2 regions of the Pseudomonas sp. GT1P32 genome follow, and region 2 is predicted to be linked to the other one. Evidence: riboswitches for the same ligand, from Rfam matches in the RefSeq annotation. Region 2 holds a riboswitch; the other holds the start of a gene.
The links. Region 2 has a riboswitch for cobalamin ahead of cobO (cob(I)yrinic acid a,c-diamide adenosyltransferase). Riboswitches for the same ligand answer to the same signal wherever they lie in the genome.

Region 1: it holds a riboswitch for cobalamin, as region 2 does, so the genes downstream of both, cobW (cobalamin biosynthesis protein CobW) here and cobO (cob(I)yrinic acid a,c-diamide adenosyltransferase) in region 2, are expected to answer to the same signal.

Annotation. Positions count from the first base shown of each region.
Region 1 covers NZ_CM142704.1:1,463,560-1,472,052, reverse strand. The annotation lists gene ACYZUC_RS06640 (fatty acid cis/trans isomerase) at 1-1,730, shown strand, start outside; gene nfuA (Fe-S biogenesis protein NfuA) at 1,931-2,515, shown strand; gene cobM (precorrin-4 C(11)-methyltransferase) at 2,675-3,421, opposite strand; gene ACYZUC_RS06625 (cobalamin biosynthesis protein) at 3,492-3,917, opposite strand; gene ACYZUC_RS06620 (CbtA family protein) at 3,914-4,618, opposite strand; gene ACYZUC_RS06615 (CbtB domain-containing protein) at 4,630-4,824, opposite strand; cobalamin riboswitch at 4,945-5,172, opposite strand; cobalamin riboswitch at 5,351-5,562, shown strand; gene cobW (cobalamin biosynthesis protein CobW) at 5,659-6,726, shown strand; gene cobN (cobaltochelatase subunit CobN) at 6,730-8,493, shown strand, end outside.
Region 2 covers NZ_CM142704.1:2,542,716-2,551,208, forward strand. The annotation lists gene cobD (threonine-phosphate decarboxylase CobD) at 1-430, opposite strand, end outside; gene cbiB (adenosylcobinamide-phosphate synthase CbiB) at 423-1,331, opposite strand; gene bluB (5,6-dimethylbenzimidazole synthase) at 1,328-1,978, opposite strand; gene ACYZUC_RS11635 (cobyrinate a,c-diamide synthase) at 1,975-3,375, opposite strand; gene cobO (cob(I)yrinic acid a,c-diamide adenosyltransferase) at 3,372-3,983, opposite strand; cobalamin riboswitch at 4,065-4,299, opposite strand; gene ACYZUC_RS11645 (hypothetical protein) at 4,454-5,038, shown strand; gene ACYZUC_RS11650 (PQQ-dependent sugar dehydrogenase) at 5,107-6,420, shown strand; gene ACYZUC_RS11655 (O-methyltransferase) at 6,547-7,200, opposite strand; gene ACYZUC_RS11660 (C40 family peptidase) at 7,216-7,752, opposite strand; gene ACYZUC_RS11665 (C40 family peptidase) at 7,973-8,493, opposite strand, start outside.

The sequences.
Region 1 (8,493 bases), 1.1 Mb from region 2:
CGATCGATGAACAAGGCCTGGTGCCTTCGGCGAAAGAAGCCTTGCAAGTGGTGCAGTGGGAAAATCTGCTTAACTCGCCGGGCGCCCGGCAGAGTCTGGTAGGGCGCTGGTTGTTCGAGCACTGGTTCCTTGCCCACATTTACTTCAAGGACGGTGAGCCGGGGCATTTCTTCCAGTGGGTGCGTTCACGCACGCCGACCGGCCAGCCGATTGACCTGATCAGCACCCGTCGCCCGAATGACGATCCGGGCACGCAGGTGTATTACCGCTTGTGGCCGGTGCAGGGCGTGATCGTGCAGAAGACTCACATCACCTACCCGCTAAGCGCGGCGAAGATGGCGCGGGTCAAAAGCCTGTTCTACAACGGTAACTGGCAGGTCCATGCCTTGCCGGGCTACGGTCCGGAACGCCGGGCCAATCCGTTTGCCACGTTCGAGGCGATTCCGGCGCAGGCGCGCTATCAATTCATGCTCGATAACGCCGAATACTTCGTGCGTACGTTTATCCGCGGGCCGGTGTGCCGTGGGCAGATCGCCACGGATGTGATTCGCGATAACTTCTGGGCGCTGTTCCAGGCGCCGGAACATGATCTCTACATCATCGACCCGATCTACCGCGGCCAGGCCACGCCATTGCTGGCCATGCCGGGGCAGAACGACGATGTCGGCAGCGTGCTGAGCCTGTGGCATGACTACCGCGACAAACGTAACGAGTATGAAGTGCTGCGCCGCGACAACTACGCCGACGCGCCCGCGCCGAGCTGGTCGACTTTATGGGCCGGCAACGACAACGCGCTGCTGACCATCTTCCGGCATTTCGACAGCGCCTCGGTGAACAAGGGCCTGATCGGCGATGTACCGCAAACGATGTGGCTGTTCGATTTCCCGTTGCTGGAGCGCACGTATTATCAGTTGGCGGTCAACTTCGATGTGTACGGCAACGTTTCCCATCAAGCGCAGACGCGCCTGTATTTCGACCTGATCCGTAATGGCGCCGAGCAGAATTTCCTGCGCCTGATGCCCGCCGATTCACGCGACGACTACCTCGACGACTGGTACCAGAGCAGCGGCAAATTCAAGATGTGGCTGGATTACGAGTCCATCGACAACGACAAGCCGACGGCACTGAACCTCGACGAAAAAGACCCGAAACGCGACTTTTCCATGCAACTGTTGGCCCGTTACGGCGAGCTCAATGCCAAGCCCGATCCGATCAATCGCTGCGACGGGGCCTATTGCTCGCGGCCGAACATCGACCCGGATTTGCAGAGTGCCGAGCAGGCCTTGAGTCGCCTGACCTCACGGCCCGCCGCCGGGTTGAAGGTCATTGATCAACTGCCGGAAGCGACGATGCTGCGTATCGAAGCCGCGAGCGGCAAACGCGAGGTTTATAGCCTGTTGCGCAACCGCGCGCACAGCAACGTCGCATTCCTGCTCGGTGAGTCGCTGCGTTATCAGCCGGGGCTCGACACGCTGACCATTTTTCCGGGTGTGCTCAGCACCTATCCGAACTTCATGTTCAATATTCCCGCCGATCAGGTGCCAGCCTTTGTCGAGGCGATGGAAAACGCCAAGGATGCCAATCGCTTCGAGAAAATCGTCGAGCGCTGGGGGATTCGCCGCAGTCATCCGCAATTCTGGTTCTATTTCCACGACCTGAGCCAGTACGTCCACGAAACCGACCCGGTGGAAGAGGGCGTGCTGGACATGAACCGCTACGAAAACCTCTGAATCCCCCTATCTAACGTAGGAGCGAAGCTTGCTCGCGAAGGTGTGTCAGGCGACATGTATGTAGCTGATACACCTTCGCGAGCAAGCTTCGCTCCTACATTAGGCAGAGGTATTGTCGTAATCTTTCCCGACAAAAACACTAGGACTTTGTGCGGCGCGATGATTGGCGTAAACTGCGCCCAAGCCTGCGAGGAGTTTCCATGACCGCTATTACCATTACCGACGCCGCCCACGATTACCTGGCTGATCTGCTCTCCAAGCAGAACACCCCGGGCATCGGCATCCGCGTCTTCATCACCCAGCCTGGCACCCAGTACGCCGAAACCTGCATTGCTTATTGCAAGCCGGGCGAAGAAAAACCTGAAGACACCGCGCTGGGGCTGAAAAGCTTCACTGCTTACATCGATTCGTTCAGCGAAGCTTTCCTGGACGATGCGGTTGTCGACTACGCCACCGACCGCATGGGCGGCCAGCTGACCATCAAGGCGCCAAACGCCAAAGTCCCGATGGTCAACGCCGACAGCCCGATCAACGAGCGCATCAACTATTACCTGCAAACCGAGATCAACCCGGGGCTCGCGAGCCACGGCGGTCAGGTCAGCCTGATCGATGTGGTCGATGATGGCATCGCCGTGTTGAAGTTCGGCGGCGGTTGCCAGGGCTGCGGCCAGGCAGACGTCACCCTGCGTGAAGGCATCGAGCGCACCTTGCTCGAGCGCATTCCCGAGCTCAAGGGTGTTCGTGACGTGACTGACCACACGCAGAAAGAAAACGCCTACTACTAAGGTGTTCGCTGCGACATGAAAAACGGCGCCCCGTGAGCGCCGTTTTTTTATGCGTTAGATTCGTTGGCCCTTTCGCGAGCAAGCCCGCTCCCACATTGGACCGCGTTCTCATGTTGAACTCGGTCCAATGTGGGAGCGGGCTTGCTCGCGAAGAGGCCGCTATGGCCGATACAAATGCGCATGTCCGGCGCGATACAGCGATGACTCACTGAACTGATCACTGCCCAACACCCGACCCACCAGAATCAACGCCGTGCGCCGAAACCCCTTCGCCTCAACCTTCCCGGCAATGTCCGCAATCGTCCCCACCACCCAATCCTGATCCGGCCAGGTCGCCCGATGAATCACCGCGATCGGGCAGTCCGCGCCGTAATGCGGCAGCAATTCAGCCAGGATCTTCTCCAGGTGATTCACCCCCAAATGAATGGCCATGGTCGCCCCATGCTGCGCCAGGCTGCCCAGCTCTTCACCGGCCGGCATCGCGGTCTTGTCGGCGTAGCGAGTCAGGATCACGCTTTGTGACACGTCCGGCAACGTCAGCTCCGCGCCCAACAGCGCCGCACACGCCGCCGTCGCGGTAACACCGGGAATGATTTCAAACGCAATATCGAGTTCGCGCAGGTAACGAATCTGCTCGCCAATCGCGCCATAAAGACTCGGATCGCCGGAATGCACCCGCGCCACATCCTGGCCGTTGGCATGGGCGATTTTGATCAGCTCGATGATCTGTTCCAGGTGCAGTTCGGCGCTGTTGACCACCTGTTCGGCGTTGTGGCCTTCCAGTACGGCGGCGGGCACCAGTGAGCCGGCGTAGATGATCACCGGGCAGCTGCGAATCAGCCGCTGGCCTTTGACGGTGATCAGTTCCGGGTCGCCGGGACCTGCGCCAATGAAATAGACGGTCATCGTCGTTTCCTGTCAAAAAAGGGGCTGGGCAAGGCTTCAGATGAAGATTGCTCATGATCGAAGGCGAGGATTATCGGGGATTTTGCGCAGCGCAGGCCAATGCCAGGGTCGCCTGGGCATATTTTTGTCGGGAAATCAGCAGTTTTGCCGGCGCCTGGGCCAGTTGTTCGGCAAGGGCGAGGGCGGCGCTTTCTGCTACGCCGTAGCAGCCGGTGCGCTCAAAAGCGATGTCCGAATGGTGGCTGAGTCGCGGTTTGTAATCTTTCAGTTGTTCACTGCTGAAGTACTTCAACGGCAGTTCGAGTTGTTTGGCAAGCTCGATCAGGCCCGGTTCGTCGCGCTTCAGGTCGATGCTGGCCAACGCCGTGATCTGCTGAAGTCCGATTTGATGCGCCTGTAACGCCTGATCGAGTAACGCCCGAAGCGTGCTGACGGGGCAGCCGCGCTGGCAGCCCAGGCCGACCACTAACGTCGGCGCTGTGCTGGTGTCGGTCATGCGTGGTATTGACCATCGCTTTTGCGGCGGAACAACCAGGCGCTGATCAGGCCCAGGGCCAGCCAGAATCCGAGGTTGGTCAGCTGCGAAGCGATTTTGAATTGCGCTTCCAGGGCTTCCGGCGCGAGCATCGAGTGCACTTCCGGTTGTGGTGCGCCGATCACGTGAGGGACGGCGAGAATCGCCACGCCCAGGATCTTCATCAGCCAATGACGGCTGAAAGCGATCAGCGCGATGCCGACGGCGGTGGACGCTGCCGTGCCGATCCACCAGATTTGCCGTTGTGCCAGGTCAGCTGCTGCCGTGCCCGGCAGTTCCGGCGGCAGGCCGAGGGTCGGTGCCAGCACGAAAGTGGCGTAACCGGCCAGGCCCCAGAGCAGACCCTGCGAGGTTTTGGTCGGCGAGCGCAGCGTGTAGAGGCCCGCGAGCATCAGGGCGAAACCGACAGCCACCACCAGGTTGCCGCCAGTCGTCGACAGCACGCGCTGCCAGCCGTCTTCCGGCTCCCAGGCTTCGGCATCGTGGGTGTGAGCGGCGGCACCGGCGGCGTGTTCATGAACTTCAACAACGGCCGGCTCGGATTTTTCGTAAGTCTCGGCCTGCAGAATCAGCGGAGCGACCCAGAAGCTTTGCAGCAGGGTCAGCAACAGAGCGGCCAGCAGCCCTGTGAAACCTGCGGTTTGCGCAATACGCTTGATCATGTCGGCAGGTCTCAATGGCACGGGAAGGCGGAGCTGTGACGGGTATCGTGCGCAGCGTTGTGCACCGCTTCGATGTGCGAGAAACCGGCGAAATACACCAGGCACGCGCCAAGGATCGATGCGCAGACGGCAGCGGTCAGGCGTTGAGCCAGGGTGGTCGTGGTGGTGCTGGCGGATGTGTGGCCGGTGCTGCTGATGATCGACATGGCGCTTCCCTCTGGTCTGTCAGCGGGTGGATAGAGCGCATGGAAGACCCCTGCGAATCGGGCTCGCAGAGATTCAAACAGCGCCCGCCCGCCGCGGGTTTGTTATTCAGTGAACGTAATCGTCACTTTGTGTTGCGGGCCGGTCTCCGGGCTCACGAGGGGTTTTGGCGTCAGCCGAAACCTGCAAGCGTCACCTTCCCATGCCGAACTGCTGGCACAGTGGATCTGACGCTTCGCTCGCTTACCGTTGCGGGGGCAGCACCGGACTGACATGGCTTTGAGTAAAGCACATGAATCACCGGTTTCCCGTTTCACCCTGTGAAGGGCACCCGTAACTAGGTGTGTAGGAGAGCATGGGCGGGGGTTGGGCGTCAATTGGCAAGGGTTCTCAACTTGGAACCGAGTCGCTCCCTTCGCGGGCAAGCCTCGCTCCTACAGGAAACACCGCCAACCTGTAGGAGCGAGGCTTGCCCGCGAAGGCGTCCTGGTGGACGCCACAAGACATTGACCCGCCCCCACACCATGCGTAGCCTTGCGCATTCGAGGTTCTTCGGCGTTTGCCGGAGCTAAGAAGGGAACGCGGTCGATGCCGCGGCTGCCCCCGCAACTGTGAACGGTGATGTTCGCTGCCACGCCACTGCAAACCTGTCCAACGGGTTCGCGGGAAGGCGCAGCCAACGCCAGTCTCGCGACAGGCACACCGTCAGCCAGGAGACCTGCCTCGACACGAATTCTCACTACAACCGGGCGGGGTGATCCGGTGGCGAACTCTTCCGCGCGCCTGTCGCTGCGGTCGTCGTCCCGTATGCCCGCCACCTTGCCAAAGGGCATCCGATGAAAACACTGGCCAAACTTCCCGTCACCATCGTTACCGGCTTCCTCGGCTCGGGCAAAACCACCTTGCTGCGGCACATGCTCGATAACGCGCAGGGCCGTCGCATCGCGGTGATCGTCAACGAGTTCGGCGAGCTGGGCATCGACGGCGAAATCCTCAAGCAGTGCTCCATCGGTTGCACCGAAGAAGAAGCCAACGGCCGCGTCTACGAACTGGCCAACGGCTGCCTGTGCTGCACCGTCCAGGAAGAATTCTTCCCGGTGATGCGCGAACTGGTCGCCCGTCGCGGCGACCTCGATCACATCCTGATCGAAACTTCGGGTCTGGCCCTGCCAAAACCTTTGGTCCAGGCCTTCCAGTGGCCGGAAATCCGCAGCGCCTGCACGGTTGACGCGGTGATCACCGTGGTCGACAGCCCGGCCGTGGCGGCCGGCACGTTCGCCGCGTTCCCGGACCAAGTGGATGCCCAGCGCAAACTTGACCCGAACCTGGATCACGAATCGCCGCTGCACGAGCTGTTCGCCGACCAACTGGCCAGCGCCGACCTGGTGATTCTCAACAAGGCCGACCTGATCAGCGCCGAAGACCTGGCCCGCGTACGCCTGGAAGTCGCCGAAGAACTGCCGCCCGCCGTCAAAGTCATCGAAGCCAGCAGCGGTCGCCTGCCACTGGATGTGCTGATCGGCCTCGGCGCCGGCTCCGAAGAACACATCGACAGCCGTCATAGCCACCACGATCATCACCACGACGGCGATGACCATGACGACCACGATCACGACGCGTTCGACTCCATTTCCATCGAACTGCCACAGGCCGACGAAAGCCTGCTGATGGACGCGCTGACGCAACTGGTGGTCAAGCACGGCATCCTGCGGGTCAAGGGTTTCGCGGCGATCCCGAACAAGCCGATGCGCCTGTTGATCCAGGGCGTGGGCACGCGCTTCGACAAGCATTTCGACCGTCAGTGGGGCGTCGACGAAGCGCGCACCACGCGTCTGGTGCTGATCGGCCAGGCGCTCGACGCCGCGCAACTCGAAGCGCAACTGCGCGCCGCGCTCAGCGTTTAACCCATGCACCTGCTCAGGACCCAGCCCGGCGGTTTCGTCTCGGATGACAACATTGCCGACCTTGGACAAACCCCTGCCGAGCTGGTGATCCTGTGCAGCGGCGATTCCAGCCTCGCGCTGCTCGCCGAAGCCGCGCAACAGTTGCCGGACGATTACCCGAGCGTGCGTCTGGCCAACCCGATGCAGGTGCAGAACCACGCCTCGGTCGATTTGTATGTCGACGAAGTGCTGCGCCACGCCAAGGTGATTCTGATCTCGCTGCACGGCGGCATTGCGTATTGGCGCTACGGCGTCGAGCGGTTGGTCGAGCTCTCACAGCGCGGCGTGCAGCTGATTCTGGTGCCCGGCGATGATCGCCCCGACCCGGAACTCAGCGACCTGAGCACGGTGGTTGCCGAAGACCGCGACCGGCTTTGGCATTACTTGCGTCAGGGCGGCATGGCCAACGCGCTCGATCTGTTTCGCTGCCTCGCCACTCGTTGGCTGGAGCGCGACTACAAGTGGGCCGAACCGCAAACCCTGCCACGCACAGCGATTTACCACCCACAAAAAAGCCCCGTCGAACTGAAAGACTGGCAAGCCGACTGGCAGGCCGATCAACCGGTGGCGGCGGTGCTGTTTTACCGCTCGCATTTGCAGGCGGCGAACACCGCGTTCATTGATGTTTTCTGCCAGCGTTTGCAAGCGGCGGGGTTGAATCCCTTGCCGATTGCCGTGGCCAGTCTCAAAGAACCCGGCTGCCTCTTGGTGGTCGAGGACTGGCTGGATGAAGTCGAAGCCTCGGTGATTCTCAACACCACCGGTTTCGCCCAATCCAGCCCCGAAGCGCCGCACTTGCGACCGTTTCGACGCAACATCCCGGTGATCCAGGCCATCTGCGCCCAGGACAACGAACCCGGTTGGCGTGCCAGCGAACAAGGCCTCGGCCCGCGGGATCTGGCGATGCACATCGCGCTGCCGGAGCTGGACGGGCGGATCATCAGTCGCCCGATCAGCTTCAAGGACCTGGCGTGGCGCAGCGAGCGCAGTCAGTCCGACGTGGTGTGCTACCGACCACAACCGGAACGCATGGACTTTGTGGCCGAACTGGCGCGGCGCTGGATCGAACTGGCGCGGGTGCCAAACAGCGAGAAACGCATCGCCCTGATCCTCGCCAACTACCCGACCCGCGACGGGCGCATCGGCAACGGCGTGGGCCTCGACACACCCGCCGCTGCACTGAATATTCTGCGTGCGCTGCATCAAGAAGGTTACCCGCTGCCGGCCGAACTGCCGGGCAGCGGCACCGAACTGATCCAGCAATTGCTCGGCGGCGTCAGCAATGACCTCGACACCCTCGATCAGCGCCCGTGCCAGCAAAGCCTCGCGCTGGATGATTACAACCTGATGTTCAACGCCTTGCCCGAGGCTAATCGCCAGGCAGTGCTGGAACGTTGGGGCACCGCGCAAAACGATCCGATGTTCCGTGACGGGCGAATGATGATCGCCGGCCTGCGTTTCGGCCTGACCTTCGTCGGCATTCAACCGGCGCGCGGTTATCAGGTGGACCCGAGCGCGGTCTATCACGACCCGGACCTGGTGCCGCCTCATGGTTATCTGGCCTTCTATTTCTGGTTGCGCAACACCTACGGCGCCCACGGCGTGATCCACGTCGGCAAGCATGGCAACCTCGAATGGCTGCCGGGCAAAGGCGTCGGACTGTCCGAGCATTGCTGGCCGGACGCATTGCTCGGGCCACTGCCGAACATCTATCCGTTCATCGTCAAC
Region 2 (8,493 bases):
TCGGGGTCAGGCTCAAGCCCGTCGGATTGTTCGGGTTGACCACCACCAGCACATCGAGACTGTCGAGGAAGAAGTCGACTTCCTGCTCCAGCACTTCACGCACGATGTAACCGTTGCGACGCCAGGCTTCGGCGTGCTCGGCGTAACACGGCGACAGCACGCCAACCTTGCCGACCCGCCGCAAACGCGGCAGCAACTGGATCGCCATTTGCGAACCGGCCACCGGCAGCACCTGCGCGGCGCCGTAATAATCACAGGCGGCCTGCTCCAGACCGTCATCGGTTTCCGGTAACCGCGCCCAGGCGCGCAACGGAATGTCCGGGACCGGAAACGGCCAGGGCGCGAGGCCGCTGGACAGGTCAAGCCAATCGGCTTCGGCGATGCCGTATTCGAGCGCGGCCTTGCGCAACCGTCCACCGTGTTCAAGCATAGAATTCAGCTCCCACGCAGAGAATCAGCAGCCATAACCATACCCCGCGCTGGACCAATTGCCAGCCACGGTCGATGGAGTCGGCGTCCGCCGGCACGCCTTCGCCCAGCTGCGGACGCTGATGCAATTCACCTTGATAAATCGCCGCCCCACCCAACTCGACACCCAGCGCACCGGCCCCCGCAGCCATCACCGGCCCGGCGTTCGGGCTGTCCCAGGTCGGGCCCTGGGTGCGCCAGCATTTCAGTGCAAGTCGGGTTTTGCCCAGCAGCGCGTAGGTCAATGCCACCAGCCGCGCCGGAATGTAGTTGAGCACGTCGTCGATTTTCGCCGCCGCCCAGCCAAACCGTTCGAAGCGTTCGTTGCGATAGCCCCACATCGCATCCAGCGTATTGCTCAATCGGTAGAGCACCACGCCGGGCGCACCGGCCACGGCAAACCAGAACAGCGCGGCAAACACCGCGTCGCTGCCGTTCTCCAACACCGATTCGGTAGCGGCACGGGCCACTTCGGTTTGATCCAGTTCGCTGGTCTGGCGACTGACCAGATAGCCGACGCGTGTGCGCGCCTCCTCCAGATCATCACTGCGCAGCGCCTTGGCGACCGGCTCGACGTGTTCACCGAGACTGCGCAGGCCAAGGGCGCAATAGAGCGCGAGAATCTCGACGACCCAGCCAACGTAAGGCGCCCAGGAAAACGCCGTAGCCAGCAAGGTCAGCGGCAACACCGCAATCACCCATGCCGTGACGCCGTGGCTGCGCCAGCCGCGCCCGCCACCATTGAAACGTTGCTCGATGCGGTCGGCAAAACGGCCGAACGCCACCAGCGGATGCCAGCGTTTGGGTTCACCCAGCAGCGCATCCAGCGCAACTGCGGCGACACTCAACAACGCCACACTCATTGACTCACTCCCCAATAATTTTCGTACAGCATTTCACTGAGCGGGCGCGCTTGCGCCCAGCCTTCGAGTACCAGCATCGGCGCCGGATAGAATTCCTTGACCGGGCCCAGGCAAAGAACAGCCAAAGGCTTGGCCCCGGCGGGCAAGCCCAGCAGGTCGGCCAGGGCTTGCGGCTCGAACAAAGAGACCCAGCCCATGCCGAGTCCTTCGGCACGGGACGCCAGCCACAGGTTTTGGATCGCGCAGGACAACGACGCCATGTCCATTTCCGGCAAGGTGCGACGGCCAAAGATGTGCCGCTCGCGATCGTCCATCAGCGCAGCGACCAGCACCTCGGCGCAGTCGTTGATGCCTTCGACTTTCAGCTTCATGAATTCGTCGGTGCGCTCGCCGAGGGCTTCGGCGGTGCGCATGCGTTCCTCTTCCACCAGCAACTGAATCTTGCTGCGCAGGGCCCGGTCACTGATGCGGATGAACCGCCAGGGCTGCATCAAGCCGACGCTTGGCGCATGGTGCGCGGCGTCGAGCAGACGCCGGAGCAACTCAGGCTCGACGGTGCCGCCGCTGAAGTGGCGCATGTCGCGGCGTTCGGCTATCGCGCGATAAACCGCTTCCCGTTCGGCCTGACTGAATGCGTTGTCGGTCATGGCCTCTTCGCGAGCAGGCTCGCTCCCACAGGGATTTGCATTTCTTCAGGTAATACACGGTCAACTGTAGGAGTGAGCCTGCTCGCGAAGGCGGTCTGAAGGTCAGGCGCAAACAACGCGGCAATCGCAGTCGGATTCGACGGAAAATAAAAATGCACGTAAGAAGCGGTCATCCGCCCCTCACGATAAACCGCCTCCGCCCCGCGTCCGCCATTCGGGCTCAGGCCGCGAGCAATCGGCTCCAGCTCGGTGCTGGTCAACGAATGGTGATAGGTGTGCCCGCGCAGCGAACCTTCCGGCAAGTCAACCGCCTGCAACGCCAGCGCCGCCAATCGTTTCTGCATCACTGCATCACCGGTCAGCAAACCAACCAGCTCCGCCCGCGTGCCTTCGACATCGGTCAACGAATCGAGCAAATACAACATGCCGCCACACTCGGCCAGCAACGGCTTACCCGCCGCGTGATGAGCGCGGATGGCGTTGAGCATTTGAGTATTCCGAGACAGCGCCACATGGTGCAATTCCGGGTAGCCGCCCGGCAGATAGAGACTGTCAGCCTCCGGCAATTGCGTGTCGCGGATCGGCGAGAAGAATGACAATTCGGCGCCCATGGCCCGGAGCAAATCCAGGCTCGCGCCGTAGGTGAAAGCGAACGCCTCATCACGGGCCACGGCGATTCGGACACCGGCCAGCAACGGCTCGGCGGCATTCACTTCTGGAGCGGCGAATTCCACAGGCGGCGGCAGCGTAACGTCGCAGCTGTTGGCCAGCGATTCGGCCGCAGCATCGAGGCGCAGGTCGAGGTCGTTCAGCTCGCTGGCTTGCACCAGACCAAGATGCCGGCTCGGCAGCTCGATCCCGGTTTCCCGGGACAACGCGCCGTACCAACGCAAGCCTTCCGTGAGGCTGCCTTCAAGCAATTGCGCATGGCGCAAGGTGCCCACGCGGTTTGCCAGCACGCCGGCGAACGGCAAGTCCGGCTGATACTTCGCCAGCCCCAACGCCAGCGCACCAAAGGTCTGCGCCATCGCCGTGCCGTCGATCACCCCGAGCACCGGCACACCGAAGTGCCGCGCCAGATCGGCGCTGGACGGCGTGCCGTCGAACAGGCCCATGACACCTTCGATCAGGATCAGATCCGCTTCACCGGCGGCTTCCCACAACAATCGACGACTTTCCTCCTCGCCGACCATCCACATGTCCAGTTGATACACCGGCGCACCGCTGGCACGTTCGAGAATCATCGGGTCGAGAAAGTCCGGGCCGCATTTGAACACGCGCACCTTGCGTCCCTGATTGCGATGCAAACGGGCCAGCGCGGCGGTGACGGTGGTCTTGCCCTGACCGGAGGCCGGCGCGGCAATCAAGACCGCCGGGCAATGACGTGGTTGATTCACAGCTCGACGCCTTTTTGCGCTTTGATCCCGGCCTGGAAGGCGTGCTTGATGACGCCCATTTCAGTGACGGTGTCGGCCAGTTCGATCATTTCCGGCTTGGCGCCGCGACCCGTGACGACCACGTGTTGCATCGGCGGACGCGCCTGCAAGTCGCTGAGCACCTGATCGAGGTCGAGGTAGCCGTGCTTGAGGGCGATGTTCAGTTCATCGAGCACCACCAGGCCGATCGACGGATCGCGCAACAGTTCGCGGGACACTTCCCACGCGGCTTCGGCGGCGGCGATGTCACGCTGGCGGTCCTGGGTTTCCCAGGTAAAGCCCTCGCCCATCACATGAAAACGCACCTGCTCCGGGAAGCGGCGGAAGAACAACTCTTCGCCCGTGCTGCTGCGCCCCTTGATGAACTGCACCACGCCGCACTGCATGCCGTGGCCCATCGAGCGGGCGAGCATGCCGAAGGCCGAGCTGCTTTTGCCCTTGCCGTTGCCGGTCAGCACCAGCAGCAGGCCGCATTCATTCGGGGAATTGGCGATGCGTTCGTCGATCACGGCTTTTTTGCGCAGCATGCGCGCCAGATGGCGTTCGTCACGATCGGGAGTATCAGTCATGGGGGAGCTCTCCGTTGAGGCTGGATAACGGCGGGCAGGCACAAGAATAGACGGCAAGAAGCCTGGCATCGCCCACCGTGATGCCGCTGAATGGATCAGGCCGGTCTCCGGGCTCATGAGCGGCGTTTCGCCTGACTGCGCGCCTTCCCATATCGACATTCGACACAGTGGCTCAAGGCGCAGCCTTCACTCATTTACCGTTGCGGGGGCAGCGCCGGGATCGTGGTTGTTCATGGGTTGAACGAGCGCACTCACCGGCTTCCCTGTTTCACTCTGTCGACCGACGCCACAGAGCACCTGAAACAAGCCGCGAAGGTTAGAGGGTTGGGGGTGGAGCGTCAATTAAAGCCGGGAGACCGTCGGGCGAATAACTGCCGTCGATCAATAAAATGACGCCAATCTTGTGCCACACTCCTAGCAGTGATATCAAAGCGCCACAACCTGACAACACAATAACAAGGGTGAGCCACATGCAAGGCATGACCATCAGCAATCCGAAGCTGGAATTCCTGCGCCCGGTGCTGGAGCGCTGGTTTGACTGTATCGACCGCTACAACGCGGTGCGCGGCGATAACGACACGCCTTACTGGTACGACGAAAAAGCCAACCTCGGCTTGCTCTCGGCTGCCGCGTGGATGGCGGAAATGGTCACGCTGCAGAACACACCCACCCGCAAACAAAACGAGGAAGGCGAACGCAACGCCCGCGCCGACCTGTTCATCGCCTCCAGTGAGGAGCGCGCCTACCTTCAAGCCACGCAACGCTGGCCACGGGTCAACAGCTTGAACCTGACCCAGGCCCTGGCCGATATCACCAGCGACGCCAAGCGCATCAGCTACGCCAGCGACCTCAAACTCGGCTGCCTGTTCGTCGCTCCACAAAAGGCCCAGCACGGCGCCACGCCGGAAGAACTCCAGGACATGGTCGACGACCTGCAAAAGGAACACACCTGCGCGGTCGCCTGGTATTTCCCCTACGCCTACCGCAAGTTGCGCAACGAAGCGGGCAACTATCATCCCGGCATCGCCGTACTGTTCAAGGAAGCAAGCGGCTGACCGGTTGAACCATCGCGGGTTTGCACTTCTCTATTGATCAGGTCACTGCATTTATAGGGAAGATCAGCATGCACAAGCCCCGGCTCGTTCTCGTCATCGCCCTCACAGGAGGGCTCGCCGCCTGCGGCGAGACCTCCACCCTGAAAGTCTCCGACGGCACCGGCCCGTCCCCTCGACTGCCAGAACCGAACAAGACCCTGATCCCGACAGTGAACATCGCCCCGGCAATCGGCTGGCCGAACGGCGCAAAACCCACAGCGGCAGCGGGAACGCAAGTGGCGGCATTTGCTGAAAACCTCGATCACCCGCGTTGGTTGTACGTGCTGCCGAATGGCGACGTGCTCGTCGCCGAAACCAATGCGCCGCCCAAACCCGATGATGGCAAAGGCGTTAGAGGCTGGGTCATGAAGAAAGTCATGGGGCGCGCTGGTGCCGGCGTCCCGAGCCCGAACCGCATCACGTTGCTGCGAGACAAGGACCACGACGGCATCGCCGAAACCCGCACAGTGTTTCTGGAAAACCTCAATTCGCCCTTCGGCATGACGCTGGTCGGTAATGACCTGTATGTCGCCGACACGGACCGCTTGCTGCGATTTCACTACGAGGACGGCGCCACGGCCATCAAGTCGCCGCCGATCAAAGTGGTTGATCTGCCGGGTGGCACGCTGAATCACCACTGGACGAAAAACGTCATCGCCAGCAAAGACGGCAGCAAGCTGTACGTCACGGTGGGCTCCAATAGCAACGTCGCCGAAAACGGCATGGATCAGGAAGAAGGTCGCGCGGCAATCTGGGAAGTGGATCGCGCCACCGGCAACCATCGGATTTTCGCCTCGGGGATTCGCAATCCAAATGGTTTGGCCTGGGAGCCGCACAGTGGCGCGCTCTGGACAGCCGTCAACGAGCGGGATGAAATCGGCAGCGACCTGGTGCCGGACTACATCACTTCGGTGAAGGACGGCGGGTTCTACGGCTGGCCTTACAGCTATTACGGCCAGCACATCGACATTCGCGTCGAGCCACAAAACCCGGACCTGGTGGCCAAGGCCATTGCTCCGGACTACGCGGTCGGCCCGCATACCGCCTCACTGGGCCTGACGTTCGCTGAAGGCAACAGACTGCCAGCGCAATTCAAGGAAGGCGCGTTCATTGGCCAGCATGGTTCATGGAACCGCAAGCCGCACAGTGGTTACAAAGTGATTTTTGTGCCGTTCAATGCTGGCAAACCGAACGGTAAACCGATTGACGTGCTCACGGGCTTCCTCAATGACGAGGAAAAAGCCATGGGCCGGCCGGTGGGTGTGGTGATTGATCAGCAGGGGGATTTGCTGGTGGCGGATGATGTGGGGAATAAGGTGTGGCGGGTGTCGGCAGTTAAGTAACCGGCATACACATAACCAATGTGGGAGCGGGCTTGCTCGCGAAAGCGGTGTGTCATTCGATTTAAATTTGACTGACACACCGCTTTCGCGAGCAAGCCCGCTCCCACAGTTGATTGGTGTCAGGGTTTATCGCTTGCGGCAGAGGGTCAATCCATCGCCCAGCGGCAACAGCGACAGATCCACACGCGAGTCATCCTTCAAGGCGCGATTGAGCGCCTGAATAGCGCGGGTGTCTGCGCTTTCGGGATTCGGCTCCAGCACCCGCCCACTCCACAGGGTGTTATCGAACACCGCCAGACCACCGACGCGCAGCAGACGCAACGCGTGCTCCAGGTAGGCCGGATAGTTGGCCTTGTCGGCATCAATGAAAATAAAATCGAATTGCCCGGGTTGATCCAGCCCAGCCAGGGTTTCCAGCGCGGGCGCCAGGCGCAGGTCAATTCGTTCGGCAACGCCCGCGTCCTTCCAGTAACGGAGCGCCGTGGCGTTGTAGTCGCCGGGGATATCACAGCAAATCAGCGAACCGTCATCCGGCAATGCCGCCGCCATGCACAACGCGCTGTAACCGGTGAAGGTGCCGACTTCCAGCAAGCGCCTCGCGCCGGTGAGTTTTACCAGCAATGCGAGGAACTGCCCCTGCTCCGGCGCCACCTGCCAGCGCGCCATCGGCAGCGCCTGGGTTTCATCGCGCAAACGCTTGAGCGGCGGCGTTTCCCTAAGGGAAACGTCGAGCAGGTATTGATACAGGGAATCGTCGAGATTGAGTGTGCGGGCGGTCATGACGACCTCTGCGAACTAGGGGTTACGCGCCAAATGCTCGGGTTGCAGAACACGCTTGGCGCTCAGGTAAGCTTTCTGCCAATACGCCTTGGACAAGCTGTCGAGCTTCACCGTGCCGCCAGTGGCTGGCGCATGGACGAAACGGCCTTCGCCAACGTAGATCCCGGCATGACTGACCTGGGAGCCGCCATTGGTGGCGAAGAAAACCAGGTCGCCGGTTTGCAAGCCTTCCTTGCCGACATTGGCTGCCTGCATGCTGATCATCTCGCGCGTGGTGCGCGGCAGGGAAATGCCCGTCACGTCACGGTAGACATAACCGATCAGGCCACTGCAATCGAACCCGGAATCTGGCGTATTGCCGCCCCAACGATAAGGCGTGCCCACGAGGCCCAAGGCGCGAAACAACACGTCTTCCGCCTCAGGCGAAAAGGGTTGCGCGGAGCCGAAGACAATGGGTGCGCGAACCACCGGCGCAGGTGGCGGTGTGCGGCTGGCGCAAGCACTAAGCAGCGCTGCGAAGAACATGAGTGCGAGGCGGGCCGACATCGTCATAAGCAGAACATCCTGATCTGGCTGCGGCTTTTTCCACCGGAAGGGCAGAAAAGAAAACCGCCTGCGCAGGACGCAGGCGGTTTGCCATCAATAATAGATCAGGATTCTAGCGGGTACGCGGCAAACTTCAAGTAAGACTTTAAGTTCGCCTTACAAACTGTCCGCCTACTCTGTTGCAGAGAGGCCGTTGCCGCCACTGATGTGGCGACAGGCTGGACAATTACTTGCGTGCCGTGACCACAGTCGGGGCCATCGCGAGTGCGCGCTTGGCTTCGATGAAGGTCTTGCTCCAGTAGCTGTCGCCCAGACTATCGACCCGGACACCACCGCTTTTGCGGCTGCTGGAGTGGATGAACTGGTTGTCACCCAGGTAGATCCCGGCGTGACTGACACGACCGCGGCGACCATTGGTGGCGAAGAACAGCAGATCGCCCGGCTTGAGCGCGCTACGGGAAACCAGTGGCGCGTCAACGTTGATCATTTCGCGAGTGGAGCGCGGCAGGTTCATGCCGGCCTCTTCACGAAACAGATAACCGATGAAGCCGCTGCAATCGAAGCCAGCCTCGGAGGTGCCGCCGAAACGGTAACGGGTACCGATCAGGGACATGCCACGCTCGAGGATGCTGTCGGCCAGAACCGGAAGCTGATAGGACTTGCCGTCGGCGAAGTCTGCCAGTTCTTTATCGGTGGCCAGCTCTTCCTGGAAAAGAACGGAAGAAGATTGCGCGGTAACTGAATTTT